Regions from separate parts of the Cupriavidus sp. LA-1 genome, predicted to be linked through region 1. Evidence: predicted binding sites of a transcription regulator. Region 1 holds the regulator's gene; each other region holds the start of a gene.
The links. The regulator FNR, encoded in region 1, switches genes on or off when oxygen is low (the NO sensors DNR and NnrR bind a similar motif). The targets are predictions, from matches to a motif close to TTGATNNNNATCAA.

Region 1 (4,208 bases):
ATCCGCGCTCGGTGACGGGCGCCTTCTCCAGCTGGCGGGTCTGGCTGGTGATCCTGACCCAGCTGATCTACTACGGCACGCCCTGGCTCCAATGGAATGGCCGCCAGGCCGTGCTGTTCGACCTTGGCGAGCGCAAGTTCTATATCTTCGGGCTGGTGCTGTGGCCGCAGGACGTCATCTACCTGGCGGTGCTGCTGGTCATCTCCGCGCTGGCGCTGTTCCTGTTCACGGCGATCGCGGGGCGGTTGTTCTGCGGCTACGCGTGTCCGCAGACGGTCTACACCGAGATCTTCATGTGGATCGAGCGGCGGGTCGAAGGTGACCGCATCGCGCGCATCCGTCTCGACGGCGATCCATGGAGCCTGCGCAAGTTCCGTATCAAAGCGACCAAGCACTTGCTGTGGGTGCTGATCGCGCTCTGGACCGGCTTTACCTTTATCGGCTACTTCGCCCCGATCCGTGAACTGGGCGGCGAGGTGCTGGCCCTGTCGCTGGGGCCCTGGCAGGCGTTCTGGATGCTGTTCTATGCGTTCGCCACCTGGGGCAACGCGGGCTTCATGCGCGAGCAGGTGTGCAAGTACATGTGCCCGTATGCGCGTTTCCAGAGCGTGATGGTGGACCGCGATACCTATGTCGTGACCTACGACGTCGGCCGCGGCGAGCCGCGCGGCAGCCGCTCGCGCAAGACCGACCACCACAAGGCGGGCCTGGGCGATTGCGTCAACTGCAGCATCTGCGTGCAGGTGTGCCCGACGGGCATCGATATCCGCGATGGCCTGCAGTACGAATGCATCGGCTGCGGCGCGTGTATCGACGCCTGCAACCAGGTGATGGACAAGTTGGACTACCCGCGCGGCCTGATCCGGTACACGTCCGAGAACGCGATGCGCAAAGGCTTGTCTGCCGTGGCGTCGCGCAAGCGGCTGCTGCGTCCGCGCGTGATCATCTATTCAGTGATCTGGGTCGCGCTGCTGGCCGGATTCCTGGCGTCCATCGCGCTGCGCACGCCGTTGAAGGTCGACATCATCCGCGACCGCGGCGCGCTCGGCCGGGAAGTGGAAGGACGCTGGATTGAGAACGTCTATCGCCTGCAGCTGATCAACACGACCGAAGCGCCGGTGCGGATCCGGGTAAGCGCCGACAGCGATGAACTGAAGAACCTGACGGTGGAGTACGACAAGCAGGCCGAATTGCTGGCGCCGACCTCCAACCGGTTGCTGCCGATCCGGATCCGCGTGCCGGTCGAGGCCGCGGCGCAGGGCACGCACAAGATCAGCGTGACAGTAACGAGCGAAGGCACGGAGCGGGGGCATGCCGAAATCCGGCAATCCACCAGTTTTATCGTGCCGCGCGATTTGTGAAGCCAGGGGACTCGGACGTAGTCGCCAAGACGAAGGGGGCAAGATGAATCAGCAAGGCAATCCGTGGTGGAAGGAGCCGTGGCCGTGGCTGCTGATGAGCGGTCCGCTGGCGGCCATGGTGGCGTGCGGCGTGACGATCTGGCTGGCGTCAACGCATCCCGACATGCCTGTGCAGGGCGCGACGCGCCATGGCCTGGTGGTGGAGAAGCCCGGGGCCACGCCGCCCAGGCCTGCCACAGCGAGGCAGCCATGAGGTTGCGCTGGCTGATGTGGGTACTTTGGCCGGGGTTCCTGATGGCCGGCTTTGCGACCGCGACGGTCTTTTCGGTTGTCGATCCCGGTGACCTGAAGTTCTTCGGCCACCCGATCGAATCGTCGCGCGAGTCGGTCTACACCGTCGGCTTTCTGCTGGCCTGGGTGTTCTGCGCGCTGTCGAGCGGGTTGACGCTCTACACCATGCCGACGCGGCTGGCCGATACTGACGAACTGGAATGAGGCTGGCGCGGCCATCGTCGCTGCCGGCGCCACATGCGGCGCCGACAGAGGCGATGGCTCAGCAAGTGCGGCTGTAGAGTTGCTTGATGCCGTCGATGTCGACCAGCTTGACATGGCGCTGGCGGATCTGGATCAGGCCCGCTTCGGCAAAGCGGGAGAACAGGCGGCTGACGGTTTCCAGCTTCAACCCAAGGTAGCTGCCGATTTCTTCGCGGCTCATGCGCATCACGAACTCGGACGCCGAATACCCGCGCGCCGACAGCCGCTCCGACAGGTTGATCAGGAAGGCGGCAAGGCGTTCCTCGGCGCGCATCGAACCCAGCGTGACCAGCATGAGCTGGTCTTGCGTGATCTCCTTGCCCATCAGGCGCAGGAACTGCTGCTGCAGCGACGGCAGGTCGGCCGACAGCGATTGCAGCTCGTTCATGCGGACCACGCATACCTCGGTATCTTCCAGCGCGGCGGCATCGGAGGCATGCTGCATCTCGCCGAGTCCGTCGAGCCCGACGATTTCACCGGGCAGATGGAAGCCGGTAATCTGCGAGCGGCCGTCTTCGGTGGTGACGTGGGTCTTGAGCGTGCCGAAGCGGATGGCATAGACGGCGGTGAGTGGATCGCCCATGCGGTACAGGGTTTCACCCTTGTGCACGCGAATGCGCTCTTGCACCAGCGTGTCCATCTTGGCGAGGTCTTGCTGCGACATGCCAACCGGAAGGCACAGCTGCCCCATCGCACAAGTGGAGCAACGGGGCGACATCTCGGTAATGGGAATGGAGGTGAGCAATTGGAACCTGCTAGAAATGGCAGCGAGGGCGCGATTGGTACATTTTAACGTGCGATGTGATCCTGCAGGGAGACAGAATTGACATTTGGAGTGCTGATCAGCGTTTTCCTGCTGGCTTTGCTGGGCGGTGTCCACTGTGCCGCAATGTGTGGTGGCGTGGCCCTGGCGGTGGAACAGCGGCGCGGGATGCCCGCGACGGTCAGCCTGGTGCGCAGCCGCGCCGCCTGGCTTGGTGAGTTGCTGGTGATGCACATGGGCAGGATTTCGACCTATATGCTGCTGGGCGCGGCGCTGGGTGCCGCCGGCGCCTCGGCATGGAAGCAGGATTACTTGCCGGTGCAGCGCTGGCTGTTCGGCGCGGGCAGCGTGATGCTGTTGTGGTCGGGCTGGCGCCTGCTGCACGGCAGTACCTTTAGCGTGAACCGGCTGGAACGGCTGGCAGCGCGTGGCAGTGCCGCCGCGGCGCGGCGGCTGGGCCGCCTGGCGGGCGGCATGCCGGCATTCGTGCGGGCGCGCGGCGGTCTGGCGCGGCGCTATGGGGTAGGGCTGGCCTGGGGCCTGGTACCCTGCGGCATGGTCTATGGCGCGCTGACGCTGGCGCTGCTGGCAGGCAACGCGGGCTCTGGGGCGCTGGTCATGGGGGTTTTCGGGCTCGGCACGCTGCCGAATCTGCTGGTTCTGTCGGGGCTGTCGGGCTATTTGCGGCTGCTGTCGAGGCGTCCCGGCGTGCGGCTGGGGGCCGGCCTCGCGGTGATGGCGTTTGGCGGCCTTGGTATTGCGCGAGCGGTGCTGCTGCCACATTCGCTGGCCGGGCAGGGGTTCTGTCTGGTGTTTTGATGCCGTCTGGGACTTTTCTGAGGCGTTGGCGCCGCTTGGACAACGGATGATGGTTGCAGGCAGAGGCGGGAATGCCATACAATCGCCAACATTGCGGTATCGCGCGGAGTCAGACAGGCCGCGGTAAGCAGCGGCGAGCAGCGCCAGGCGGCCTTCCTACCAGAAGGCGCGCTCAGGACAAGGGAAGCGGAAGGTTTTCGATGCCCGTCCCGCCCCCGCGGTCCATCCGGTTCAAAAGATCTGGTTCAAAAGTCCGGCTGGCACCGTGGTGTTGTAGATGCCGGCCTAGCTCCCGATACCCGTTTTTTCTTGCGTCCGAGGCGTTCAGTTCGCTGACAGCGACGTCCGTAGTGTGCGGATGCGCGACGCAAGAGGTCCGCTGGCCGGTTCATGGCGGCGTGCGGACGATCTCCTGCCGGAACGACCCGGCAACTCGATGCAAAGAAAGGGAAGTGCACGGCTTGGATACAGCAGGTATCCGGCTCGCTGCGCAATGAGATGGCGGTGGCTTTCGCACCGCTGTATCCAAAATCTCCGGTGCCCCGGATCCGTCCGGGAGCAGGTGCAAAGACAGGCTGCACACCATCAACATGAATACCCAAGAGGCGAAGGTCGTCCTCGAGACGGCGCTGATCTGCGCGCAGGAACCGTTGCGCGTCAATGATCTGCGGCGACTGTTTGACGACGACGTCGGTGCAGACACCATCCGCGTGCTGCTCGAGGAACTGCGC
Region 2 (4,208 bases), on a different replicon from region 1:
GGCGCCTCCGCGCACAGGTCCAGGCAGGTGGCGCTCTGCGTCTGCACGCCGTTGAGCGTGAAGAAGGCCTGCCCTTCGCCGGTGGCGGCGACCAGGCCATCCGGATAGTCGATGCAGCGGAACTCGCAACTGTCCTTGCGCAGCCGATGGTGGCGCGCGGTAAAGCAGCGCGCCGAGAACGCCAGCGGCAGGCGTCCCCAGACAAAGGCTTCCAGGCGCATGCCGGTGGGCCGCGCCGCCGCCAGTGCTGCCAGCGTGCTGCCATCCATTTCCACCGGCGCCACGCAGCCGACCGCGCCGAGCCCGGCCAGCCACGCCAGCGTATCGGCGTGATAGACATTGAGATGCGGGCCGCCAATAAAGGGCCGCCCTGTCATGCCGCGCACCGCACCCAGGTCGTTGGCCTCGACCAGGTAGTCGTTCTGGGCACAGGCGCGCCGCATCCAGGCGATATCCGTGTCGGACTCCACCAGCACCGGCGTCGACAGCACCACCTCCTTGCCGGCATCGCGCAGCATCTGTGCGATCTCCAGCCACTGCGCGTGGCGGACTTCGTGGCGGCGCGTGCAGACGGTCTCGCCAAGGTAGACGCGGTCTACCGGCGTGTCGGCCACCGATGCATAGAACTGCATCACGGTCGCGCGCGGCCAGTAGTACAGCAGCGGACCCAGGGCGATGCCGAAATCGGGCAGCGCCGTGGTTTGCGGCATTGCAGCCGCGGCAATCTCTGGCATGGGAAGCTCCATCGTGGCCGGCACGGCCGGTTCAAGGCAGGTGGATGCCATGGGGGTCACCGCCACGGCCGGTCATAGGCGCCTTGCGTGACCTGGTCGCCTTCGGCGTGACGCCCGAGCGTGCTCTGCCATTCCTGGCGCGGCACGAAGCGCGCCGGATCGGCGCAGGCCGCGTCGATGGCCGCGCGCAGCACGCCCACCACATCACCCACATAGCGCGGGCTGCGCTGGCGGCCCTCGATCTTGATGGCGGCGATGCCCATGTCGATCAGCGCCGGCAGCAGCGGCAGAGCATTGAGGCTGGTCGGCTCTTCCAGCACGTACCCGCGTTCGCCCTCCACCTCGAAGCGCCCCTTGCACAGCGTCGGATAGCCGGCCGGCTCGCCTGGTGCATAGCTGTCGATCAGGATGCCCGACAGGCGCGCCTGCATGGTGCCGTCCTGCTCGGTCCAGCGCACCGCGTGCGCAGGCGAGCAGACGCCCCTGTTGTTGGGCGAGTCGCCGGTGGCGTAGGACGACAGCAGGCAGCGCCCCTCGGCCATCACGCACAGGCTGCCGAAGCCGAACACCTCCAGCTCCACGCTGGTCTGGCGCGCCAGCTTGCCGATCTGCGCCAGCGACAGCACGCGCGGCAGCACCACGCGGCGGATATTGAAGCGCTCTCGCATCAGCTCGATGGCGTCGGCATGCGTGGCCGAGCCCTGCACCGACAGGTGCAGGCGCAAGCCCGGATGGCGCTCGCACGCGTAGCCCATCAGGCCGGCGTCGGCCATGATGACCGCGTCGGCGCCAAGGTCCGCCGCGGCATCGACCGCGCGCTGCCACTGTGCCACCGCGCCCATCTGCGCAAAGGTGTTGATGGCAAACAGCACCTCGACGCCGCGCGCATGGGCTTCGGCCACGCCGGTACGGATGTCGGCCTCGGTAAAGTTCAGGCCGCCGAAGTTGCGCGCGTTGGTGGCATCGCGCAGGCCCAGGTAGACCGCGTCGGCGCCGTGCTGCAGTGCCGTGCGCAGGGCCGCCAGCGAACCGGCGGGCGCGACAAGCTGGGGCCGCCGTGGCAGGCTCGCCGCGGCGGATGGGGCTGGAGAGGCTAGCGTCATCGGCAGTGGCGCCGGCGGCGGCGCAGGGATGAGGACAGCGGCCGATGCTAGCCAAGCGCACGCGGCAGGGGCTTGACCGCGCGCAAATCCGCGCCAAAGACACACCGCCCGCGCCGGCCTATGCCGGTTGGCGTAGGCCGATGGCGGGCCACCCCTGCGCGCTTGACCTGCGGCAAACGCGGGCCCGGGCCGCTGTGCCACGCTTGCCCGGTCATTGTTGCGCCAGGCCGCACGCCGGCCCGGCGCCCATCCCCTTCCGGAGACCCACTTATGAATCATCCCTGGCTCAAGCTGGCCGGCCGCCGCCTGCTGCCCATCGTGCAGGGCGGCATGGGCATCGGCATCTCGGCCCACCGGCTGGCCGGCGCCGTCGCGCGCGAGAACGGCGTCGGCACCATCGCCAGCATCGACCTGCGCCACCACCACCCCGACCTGATGGAACGCACGCGCGGCAGCCGCGACAAGCCCGCCATCGAAGCCGCCAACCTCGAGGCGCTCGATCGCGAGATCCGTGCCGCGCGCACGGTATCCGAGGGCCGCGGGCTGATCGCCGTCAACGTGATGAAGGCCGTGGGCTCGCACGCGGCGCTGGTGCGGCAATCGTGCGAAAGCGGCGCCGATGCCATCGTCATGGGCGCGGGGCTGCCGCTGGACCTGCCCGAGCTGACCGCCGGCCACCCCAAGGTGGCGCTGATCCCGATCCTGTCCGAGGCGCGCGGCGTCGGCCTGGTGCTGCGCCGCTGGATGAAGAAGGGCCGGCTGCCCGATGCCATCGTGGTCGAACACCCGGCGCACGCCGGCGGCCACCTGGGCGCGGCCGCCATCCAGGACCTGTCCGAGCCGCGCTTCGCGTTCTCGCGCGTGCTGGCCGAGTGCCGCGAGCTGTTTGCGCAACTGGGGCTGGCCTGGGACAGCATCCCGCTGATCCTGGCCGGCGGCATCGACAGCCACGCCAAGGTGCGCCACTGGCTGGGCCAAGGCGCCGCCGCGGTGCAGCTGGGCACGGCCTTCGCCGTGACCGAGGAATGCGATGCCCACCCGGCCTTCAAGCAAGTACTGGCCACGGCGCGGCCGGAAACCCTGCGCGAGTTCACCAGCGTGGCGGGGCTGCCCGCGCGCGCGGTGCTGACACCGTGGCTGTCGCGCTACCTGTCGAGTGAAGCGCGCCTGCAGCGCCGCGCGCGCGTGCGCGAATGCCTGGAAGGGTTCGATTGCCTGCAGGCTTGCGGGCTGCGCGACGGCATCGCCCGCATCGGCCAGTTCTGCATCGACCTGAAGCTGGCGCAAGCCGTGCGCGGCGATGTGGAGCGCGGCCTGTTCTTCCGCGGCCGGGGCGCGCTGCCCTTCGGCGAGGCGATCCGGCCGGTGGCGGAACTGATGCACTACCTGTTGACGGGGGAAAAGCCTGCGGGGCTGACCCAGGCCCCGGCAGCAGCCTAGCGCATGCCTGTGATGCGCGCCGTAGCCGGCGCCGCGCGGACAGGGCACCCCTCGCCCGCTTGCGGGAGAGGGGTGCAAATCAGCGGCATGCAGACGGGGTCAGCAATCCGAGCGCGGCGGTGGATATATCACGACGTGACAAATCGGTTGCTGCAAACGCATCCCCCAACATGCGCATGCGTCGCCAACCGCACACAAGCCGCGCCGAAGCCGGGTTTACTTGATCTGGCGCAGTAAGCCCCGTCTATCGCGCTGGGAAAATCCCTTTCAACACCAGCCCGCGGCCATGCCCGCGCCGGCTCCCCCGACAGGTAGCCCCCGATACCGCCATGTCCGAAACCGATCCTCCTGCCGCCGGCGCCACGGCGGCATCCGCGTTGCCTGCCCTGCGCCATCGCCTTTCCACGCGCATCATCGCGCTCTCGCTGGCCGTGCTGCTGGTGGTGCTGGGCATGATCTCCGGCACCCTGTGGCTGTCCTGGAAGCTGGAAGGCGCCGGTGCCGCGATCAACGACGCCGGCAGCCTGCGCATGCGCGCCAACCGCGTGGCGATCGAGCTGACACTGGCGCAGGCGCGCCAGGACAATGACCTTGCCGCGCAGGTGCAGGCGCTGGACGCCACGCTGGCCCTGCTGAAGAAGGGCGACCCGGCGCGGCCGCTGTTGCTGCCGGACGAGCCCGCCATCCACGCGCAAATGGCCCGCGTCACCGAGGACTGGCAACAACGGCTGCGGCCGCTGGCGGTGACTGGTACCGGTGATGGCGGCATGCCGGCCAGCGTCGCTGACAAATACATTGCCGCACTGCCCGGCTTTGTCGCCGAGGCCGACCGCCTGGTCGGCATGATCGAACACGACAGCGCGCGCAAGACCGACCTGCTGCGCCTGTCGCAGATCGCGCTGGCACTGATGGCCTGCGTGGGCACGGTGGC
Region 3 (4,208 bases), 1.6 Mb from region 1:
CTGGCGCGCGAGCGCGTGGCGCTGACCGTGTGCCCGCTGTCCAACGTCAAGCTCAAGGTCTACCCCGACCTGCGCGACCACCCGCTCAAGCGCATGCTCGATGCCGGCGTGATGATCACGCTGCATTCGGACGACCCGGCCTATTTCGGCGGCTATATGAACGCCAACTGGGAAGCCACCTTTGACGCGTTGCCGCTGGACGCGGCCGACGCCCGCAAGCTTGCCCGCAACAGCTTTGAAGCGGCCTTCCTGCCCCCCGTGCAGAAGGCCGAATTCCTGGCGGAAGTCGACCACTTCTGGTCGGCCCCGCCCAAGTCCCCGCCCGCAACGGCCCCCGCGGCCTGAGCACGGCGCACGCCAATAACCCGGCCCGTTGCCTGAACCCTTCGGTTCCGCGCGGGCCGGCCACAAGAGACAAACCATGACGACCAACCCCAAGACTGATTCCCTCACCCGTGCCATTCGCGGCCGCGTGCTGCATTTCCTGCGCGATCCGCAATTCCATGAGGACGCGTATCAGTATTGGGACGACGGGGTGCTGATCGTCACCAACGGGCGCATCGCCGCGGCCGGCGACTACACGGAGCTGGCCGCGCGCATCCCGGCCGACGCCGAAATCGTCGACCACCGCGGCAAGCTGATCGTGCCCGGCTTTATCGACACCCACGTGCACTACCCGCAGACCGACATGATCGCGTCGCCGTCGCCGGGCCTGCTGCACTGGCTCGACACCTACACCTTCCCCGAAGAACGCCGCTTTGCCGACCCCGACTACGCGCGCGGCGTGGCCGGCTTCTTCACCGAGGAACTGCTGCGCAACGGCACCACCAGCGCGGTGGTCTGGAGCACGGTGCACAAGGCCTCGGCCGAAGCCCTCTTCGCCGAGAGCGAGGCGCGCAACCTGCGCATGATCACCGGCAAGGTGATGATGGACCGCAACTGCCCCGAGTTCCTGCGCGATACGGCCGAGAGCGGTGCCCAGGACTCCGCCGACCTGCTGTCGCGCTGGCATAACAAGGGGCGCCTGGCCTACGCGATCACGCCGCGCTTCGCACCGACCTCGACCGAGGCGCAGCTGGCCGCCTGCGGCGAGCTGGCGCGCGCCTACCCGGACGCCTTCATCCAGACCCACGTGGCCGAGAACCGCGACGAGGTCAAGTGGGTGGCCGAGCTGTTCCCGGACACGCGCAGCTACCTGGACGTGTACGACCGCTACGGCCTGCTGCGCCCGGGCGCGATGTACGGCCACGCCATCTACCTGGACCAGGACGACCGCCGGCGCCTGGCCGACAGCGGCGCGGCGGTGGCGCATTGCCCCACCTCCAACCTGTTCCTGGGCAGCGGCTTCTATGACTTCCACCAGTCCGACGCCAACCGCCTGAACGTGACGCTGGCCACCGATGTCGGCGGCGGCACCTCGTTCTCGATGTTCCGCACCATGAACGCCGCGCACAAGGTGGCGCGCATGGGCGGCTACTACCTGACCGCGCTGCGCATGTTCTACCTGGCCACTCGCGCCGCGGCCGAGGCGCTGGGCTGGACCGAACGCATCGGCAGCTTTGGCGTTGGCTGCGAGGCCGACTTCATCGTGCTGGACCCCCAGGCCACGCCGCTGATCGCCCGCCGCAGCAACCGCTCGGAAACGCTGGAAGAAGAACTGTTCGCCTTTGCCATGCTGGGCGACGACCGCGTGATCGACAGCGTCTATGTGATGGGCAAGGCTGCCCACGTGCCGACCGCCTGATTCGTCACACCGCGCCTGCAGCCGCCCGCCGCCCCGCGGCGGGCGTGCTTTTACCGCTACCCCCATCCCTCCGGCTTGACGACCGTCAAGACTGTCTCCGGCAAAGCCTTCTAACCTTGCGGTTCCGCCGCGGCCATTCTGTCTTGCCGCGCACCGATACCCATCGACCGCAATCAGAAGGTTCTGCATGACCGCTTATCAATCCGCTGATCCCGCCCCCGGGCACGCCCACACGCATGTCCCCGGGCACGCGCAGGCGCGCGCCCAGGCCCCGCATGAGGCGCCCCTTCCGGAACCGATCGCGCCGGACGCGCCAATGCCATCGCGCAAGATCATCCGCAGCTGGCTGATCCCGCTGGGCCAGCGCAGCACGCCGCGCGCGCTGATGCTGTTCGCTTTCGATTACCTGGTGTTCGGCGCCGTGCTGGCCGGCGTGGTGCTGGCGCCGCACTGGGCCGCCAAGCTGGCACTGGGCGTGCTGACCGGGTTGATCATCGCGCGCCTGTTTATCATTGGCCACGACGCCTGCCACCAGAGCCTGACGCCGCGCCGCGGCCTGAACAAGTGGCTGGGCCGGCTGACCTTCCTGCCGTCGCTGACGCCGTACAGCCTGTGGGAAGTCGGCCACAACGTGGTGCACCACGGCTACACCAACCTGAAGGGCTTCGACTTTGTCTGGGCGCCCTACTCGCTGGAAGAATTCAACGCGCTCCCGCGCTGGCGCCGCGTGATGGAGCGCATCTACCGCACCGGCTTCGGCCCGGGTCTGTACTACCTGGTCGAGATCTGGTGGTGCAAGCTGTTCTTCCCCAGCAAGCGCCAGATGGCCACGCGCCGCACGATCTTCACCGGCGACTGCCTGCTGGTAGCAGCCTTCGGGCTGGCCTGGATCGGCGCGCTGGCGGGCCTGGCGCTGGCCACGGAGCAGTCGGTCTGGATGCTGATCGGCACGGGCTTTGTGCTGCCATTCCTGGTGTGGAATATCACCGTGGGCTTCGTGCTGTATGTGCACCACACCCACACCAGCGTCGCCTGGTATGACACCAAGGCGATGTGGGCCAAGGCGCAGCCCTTTGTCTCGACCACCGTGCACCTGCGCTTCCGCCACGGCATCGGCGCGGCGCTGCACCACATCATGGAACACACCGCGCACCACGTCGACATGAGCGTGCCGCTGTACCGCCTCAAGCGCGCCCAGGCGCTGCTGGAACACGCGCTGCCGGGCCGCATCATCATCGAGAGCTTCTCCTGGCGCTGGTACTTCGACACCGCGCGCCGCTGCAAGCTCTATGACTTCAAGGCGCTGTGCTGGACCGATTTCCGCGGCCGCCAGACCAGCGACAACGCGCCGGTACCGGCCTGAGGGCTGCCTGCCCGGCGGCGGCGGCGGTGGGTGGACGCCCGCCGCCGCCGCCGTTATAATTGCCGCTTCCATTGGGGAGTAGCCGCCCTGCTCCCACCGCGCCGCGCAATGCGGACAACGGGGGACAGGGGCGTACGTCAACAGACTTGACCGCTTGCGGTTATGGCGTGCGCAGCTCCGGACCCGCCTGGGCCGTTCTGATACGGACCCGGCAGCGTCCAGCCTGGCGAGACCGATGACCATACCTTTCTGGCCGGGCCGGGAAAGGTGTGCGTCATTGGCATCTCGCGATGCATTGCGGCCCGGTTACCCCACAAGACAAACATGGAAGCCTTCCTCGTCTCCACAGGTATCGTCGCCCTCGCTGAAATGGGCGACAAGACGCAATTGCTGTCGCTGGTGCTGGCCGCGCGCTACCGCAAGCCCGTACCCATCATCCTCGGCATCCTGATCGCCACCCTGTTCAACCACGGCTTTGCCGGCGCGCTCGGCGGCTGGATCACGCACGTGCTGGGCGAAAGCCTGCTGCGCTGGATCCTGGGCCTGGGCTTTATCGCCATGGCTGGCTGGATGCTGATCCCCGACAAGTTCGACGACGACGAGCAGGCCAAGCCGGTCAAGGGCGCGCTCGGCATCCTCGGCACCACCATCGTCGCCTTCTTCTTTGCCGAGATGGGGGACAAGACCCAGATCGCCACGGTGGCGCTGGCTGCGCGTTTCAGCGATGCGGTGATCGCCGTGGTGGCCGGCACCACCTTCGGCATGATGGTTGCCAATGCGCCGGCGGTTCTGCTTGGCGACAAGTTTGCCAACAAGATGCCGATCGGGCTGGTGCACAAGATTGCCGCGGCAATCTTCCTGGTGCTTGGCGTGCTGGCGCTGCTTAACTTCGGCAAATGAAAGACAACTGAAAGCTGACCGGCGGGATGGTGTAACACGCCCTTACAACACCCTGTCCCGCCAGGCATGCACTCGCCCGTTATGGAAGCCATCCGCATCGACGGACGCCCTGTATTCCATAACGAGGAGAAACTGCAATGCCAAGCACAACCCGCCCCATACAGCGGTCCCTGCCGCAACTCTGGAAGCCCGCGCTGGTGG
Region 4 (4,208 bases), on a different replicon from region 1:
CACGCTGGCGTGCCGTGCCCCTCCGCCGCTTGACCGAGGCAGGCGTTGTCGACTAATCTTGCCCGGCAATGCGGCCCCGCGCCGCATGCGCGCACACCCTGAGCGGCTCCGGCCCACCCTCTCCAGCCACGATGAACCGTTACTCCAGCACTTCCTGCCAGGCTGCCGATGCGTCCCGCATCGCTGCCCGCGCACGCGTGCTGGCTGCGCTGACATCGGGCCGCGCCCTGCGCGCTTCCTCGCTACTGCTAAGCCTACCGATCGGTTGCCGGGCCTAGGGCCCCCGTGGCAGTTCGGCAGCCTTTCGCCACCCTTTTTCCGTTTGTCTTTTTTCACTTTCCCCTAGCGAGGAAGGAGACCCCGTATGCTCGGCAATCCCGCCACCAAGTACCAGCCCGCCGCCACCGTCGACATCCCTGACCGGACCTGGCCCGGCCGCACCATCACGCGCGCACCGCGCTGGATGAGCACCGACCTGCGCGACGGCAACCAGGCCCTGATCGAGCCGATGAACCCGGCGCGCAAGCTGCGCTTCTTCGAGCAACTGGTAAAGATCGGCCTGAAGGAAATCGAAGTCGCGTTCCCCGCGGCCTCGCAGACCGATTTCGACTTCGTGCGCATGCTGATCGAAGCGCAGCGCATCCCCGACGACGTCACCATCGTGGTGCTGACGCAGTCGCGCGAAGACCTGATCCGCCGCACGGTCGACTCCGTACGCGGCGCGGCGCGCGCCACGGTGCATCTGTACAACCCGATCGCGCCGGCCTGGCGGCGCATCGTCTTCAACGCGTCGCGTGAAGAGATCAAGGAGGTCGCGGTATCGGGCACGCGCCTGATCAAGGCGCTGACCGATGCCATGCCGGAAACCGCGTGGACCTATGAGTATTCGCCGGAGACCTTCAGCCTGGCCGAACTCGACTTCTCGCTGGAAGTGAGCGACGCGGTCTCTGCCGCCTGGCAAGCCGGCCCCGGCCGCCCGATGATCCTGAACCTGCCGACCACGGTCGAATGCAGCACGCCCAATGTGTTCGCCGACCAGATCGAATGGATGCACCGCCGCCTCGCCCGGCGCGAACACATCGCGCTGTCGGTGCACCCGCACAACGACCGCGGCACCGCGGTGGCCGCCGCGGAACTGGCCGTGATGGCGGGCGCCGACCGCGTGGAAGGATGCCTGTTCGGCAACGGCGAGCGCACCGGCAATGTCGACCTGGTGACGCTGGCGCTCAACCTCTATACGCAGGGCGTGGCGCCCAACCTGGACTTCTCCGATATCGATGCGGTGCGCCAGTGCGTGGAGCACTGCAACCAGCTGCCGGTGCATCCGCGCCATCCGTATGTCGGCGACCTGGTGTTCACCGCATTCTCGGGCTCGCACCAGGATGCGATCCGCAAGGGCTTTGCGCAGCAGCAGCCGGACGGTATCTGGGAGGTGCCCTACCTGCCGATCGACCCGGCCGACCTCGGCCGCAGCTATGACGCGGTGATCCGCGTCAACAGCCAGTCCGGCAAGGGCGGCATGGCCTACCTGCTGGAACAGGTGCATGGCATCTACATGCCGCGCCGCCTGCAGATCGAGTTCAGCCGCGCAGTGCAGGCCATGACCGACGACACCGGGATGGAGGCGAGCGCCGATGATCTTTATGGTCTGTTCCAGCGCGAGTACCTGGCGCAGCAGACGCCGCTGCGCTATGTATCGCACCAGCTGGTATCGGACAGCGATGGCGCCACGGAGATCGCGGTGCAGATGGTGCGCGACGGCAAGCCGTGCAGCGTGCGCGGCACCGGCAACGGGCCCATCGACGCCTTCGTCAATGCGCTGGACTTTCCGGTACGCGTGATGGATTACCACGAGCATGCGATGACCGCAGGCGCGGACGCGCGCGCAGCGTGCTACGTGGAAGTGCGCGTGGGCGATTCACCGACAGGCTTTGGCGTGGGCATCGACGCCAGCCTGGTCACGGCCTCGCTGCGCGCGGTAGTCTCGGGGGTGAACCGGCACCTGCAGGCGGGCTTCGGCGTGGCGCCGCGGTCTGCGGTGACCGCAGTGGCTGGCGAGCCCGCCGGGGCCTGACACCGCAAGAAAGCCGGTGTGCCCCGCCCCCACGGGGCACACCCGGAAAGACGCCCAAGCGGGCGCCCACGACATGCTCGGCGCCGATCCGCACACGCTGCCGGCGCGCGTGGATCTTTCGCACAGCGTAAGCGGCGCTACCGCTCGGCGCCACGAATCATTCCGCATGTGCTTAGAAGCGCCGGTGCAAGCCGCGCTGTGCGAAGGCTGCGCTGTGGCGTCATCGCGACGCCGCGCGCCCCAATGCCTTCTGCTTGTTCTGGGTCAAGGCCCCCGCCGGCCTGCTCGGCCAAACTGGGCCCGGATTCGATACCAGACCAAGCAGAACCACATGAAAACTCTCTCTCTTCGCACCCGGGTCACCTGTTCCGCCATCGCCGCCTGCGCCATGCTGGGCGCCTTCGCCACCCCCGCTGCCGCCGCTGACGAGGCGCAGGGCAACTGGATGGTGCGCCTGCGCGGCACCTACCTCGACATGGCCAACAGCTCCGACCCCGTCGGCGGCATCGGCCCGTCGGACCGCATCACGGTCAACAACAAGTGGATCCCTGAATTCGACGTCACCTACTTCTTCACGCCAAACATTGCCGCGGAACTCGTGCTGACGGTCCCGCAAAAGCAGGACGTCTACCTCGACGGCAACAGGATCGGCACCTTCAAGCATCTGCCGCCGACACTGCTGGTGCAGTACCACTTCATTCCCAACGGCACCTTCCGCCCGTATATCGGCGCCGGCCTGAACTTCACCCGCATCTGGGGTGCAGACATCGCCAACAACTCGCTGCAGCTCGACAGCTGGAGCGTAGCCCCGGCGCTGCAGATCGGCATGGACTACAAGCTGACCAAGAACTGGTTCCTGAACGCCGATATCAAGAAGATCTGGCTGTCCAGCGATGTGAGGGCGGGGGGTATGAACGTATCGAAGGTGAACCTGGATCCGTGGCTGTTCAGCATGGGGGTGGGGTATCGGTTCTGATCCTGCCATCCCATGCAAAAGGCCGGCGCCAATCAGGCGCCGGCCTTTTGCTTTTTCCGGAAGAGAGAGAGTGCGGACCTACCGGAAAGCCGGCTCATCAAAACTGCGTAGCTTGCGCGAATGCAGCTGCTCCACGCCGTTCTCACGCAGGATACGGATCGCCTCCAGCCCGATGGTCATGTGCTGGCTGACCCGCTGGCGGTAGAACGCATTGGCCATGCCCCGCAGCTTGAGCTCGCCATGCAGCGGCTTGTCCGACACGCACAGCAACGTGCCGTACGGCACGCGCAGCCGGAAGCCATTGGCCGCCACCGCCGCGCTTTCCATGTCGATGGCAATCGCGCGCGACTGGTTGAAGCGCGCATACAGCGACTTGGACTTCAGCTCCCAGTTGCGGTCGTCGGTCGACACCACCGTGCCGGTGCGCATGCGGGTCTTCATCTCATTGCCGGACAGCCCGGTCACGCGCGCGACGGCTTCCTGCAATGCCACCTGGATCTCGGCGATGGGCGGCACCGGCACCCACGGCGGCAGGTCGTGGTCGAGCACGTGGTCGTCGCGCACATAGGCGTGCGCCAGCACATAGTCGCCGAGCTGCTGCGAGCGGCGCAGGCCGCCGCAGTGGCCCACCATCAGCCAGCAGTGCGGGCGCAGCACCGCGAGGTGGTCGGTCATGGTCTTGGCGTTGGACGGGCCCACGCCGATATTGACCAGCGTCACGCCCAGCTTGTCCTCGCGCACCAGGTGGTAGGCGGGCATCTGCGGCAGTGCGCGCGGGCGCGTGGCGTCGTCGGGCTCGGCCCCGCCGATTTCCTGCACCACGTCGCCAGGCTCGACAAAGCGGGTGTAGCCGCCGCCGTCGCCATTGCCCATCAGCCCGCGCCCCAGCGTGACGAACTCGTCGACGTAGCGCTGGTAGTTGGTGAACAGCACGAAGCGCTGGAAGTGCTGCGGCGCGGTGCCGGTGTAGTGGTACAGCCGCTGCAGCGCCAGGTCCACGCGCTCGGCCGGGAACAGCGACAGCGGCCAGGCCTCGCCCGGCACCGGCTCATAGGTGCCGTTGGCGATGCCATCGTCGATGCGGCTCAGCTCCGGCAGCACGAACGATGCCTCCAGCTCGCGCGCCTGGGTGTAGCTGATGTCGGTGGTGGAGGCCTC

Region 2: the regulator FNR is predicted to act here: its motif matches at 2,000-2,013, upstream of ubiU (ubiquinone anaerobic biosynthesis protein UbiU).
Region 3: the regulator FNR is predicted to act here: its motif matches at 1,820-1,833, upstream of ACZ5MJ_RS13380 (fatty acid desaturase).
Region 4: the regulator FNR is predicted to act here: its motif matches at 2,329-2,342, upstream of ACZ5MJ_RS25725 (OmpW/AlkL family protein).

Annotation. Positions count from the first base shown of each region.
Region 1 covers NZ_AP031387.1:1,313,561-1,317,768, forward strand. Annotated here, with positions in the region: gene ccoG (cytochrome c oxidase accessory protein CcoG) at 1-1,361, shown strand, start outside; gene ACZ5MJ_RS06265 (hypothetical protein) at 1,405-1,614, shown strand; gene ACZ5MJ_RS06270 (hypothetical protein) at 1,611-1,856, shown strand; gene fnr (fumarate/nitrate reduction transcriptional regulator Fnr) at 1,915-2,640, opposite strand; gene ACZ5MJ_RS06280 (sulfite exporter TauE/SafE family protein) at 2,719-3,477, shown strand; gene scpB (SMC-Scp complex subunit ScpB) at 4,068-4,208, shown strand, end outside.
Region 2 covers NZ_AP031388.1:1,759,078-1,763,285, reverse strand. Annotated here, with positions in the region: gene ACZ5MJ_RS27180 (U32 family peptidase) at 1-734, opposite strand, end outside; gene ubiU (ubiquinone anaerobic biosynthesis protein UbiU) at 791-1,837, opposite strand; gene ACZ5MJ_RS27170 (NAD(P)H-dependent flavin oxidoreductase) at 2,108-3,277, shown strand; gene ACZ5MJ_RS27165 (type IV pili methyl-accepting chemotaxis transducer N-terminal domain-containing protein) at 3,607-4,208, shown strand, end outside.
Region 3 covers NZ_AP031387.1:2,867,488-2,871,695, forward strand. Annotated here, with positions in the region: gene ACZ5MJ_RS13370 (adenosine deaminase) at 1-345, shown strand, start outside; gene guaD (guanine deaminase) at 422-1,744, shown strand; gene ACZ5MJ_RS13380 (fatty acid desaturase) at 1,932-3,107, shown strand; yybP-ykoY riboswitch at 3,158-3,367, shown strand; gene ACZ5MJ_RS13385 (TMEM165/GDT1 family protein) at 3,432-4,007, shown strand; gene ACZ5MJ_RS13390 (hypothetical protein) at 4,145-4,208, shown strand, end outside.
Region 4 covers NZ_AP031388.1:1,429,251-1,433,458, forward strand. Annotated here, with positions in the region: gene leuA (2-isopropylmalate synthase) at 365-2,074, shown strand; gene ACZ5MJ_RS25725 (OmpW/AlkL family protein) at 2,406-3,050, shown strand; gene ACZ5MJ_RS25730 (AMP nucleosidase) at 3,129-4,208, opposite strand, start outside.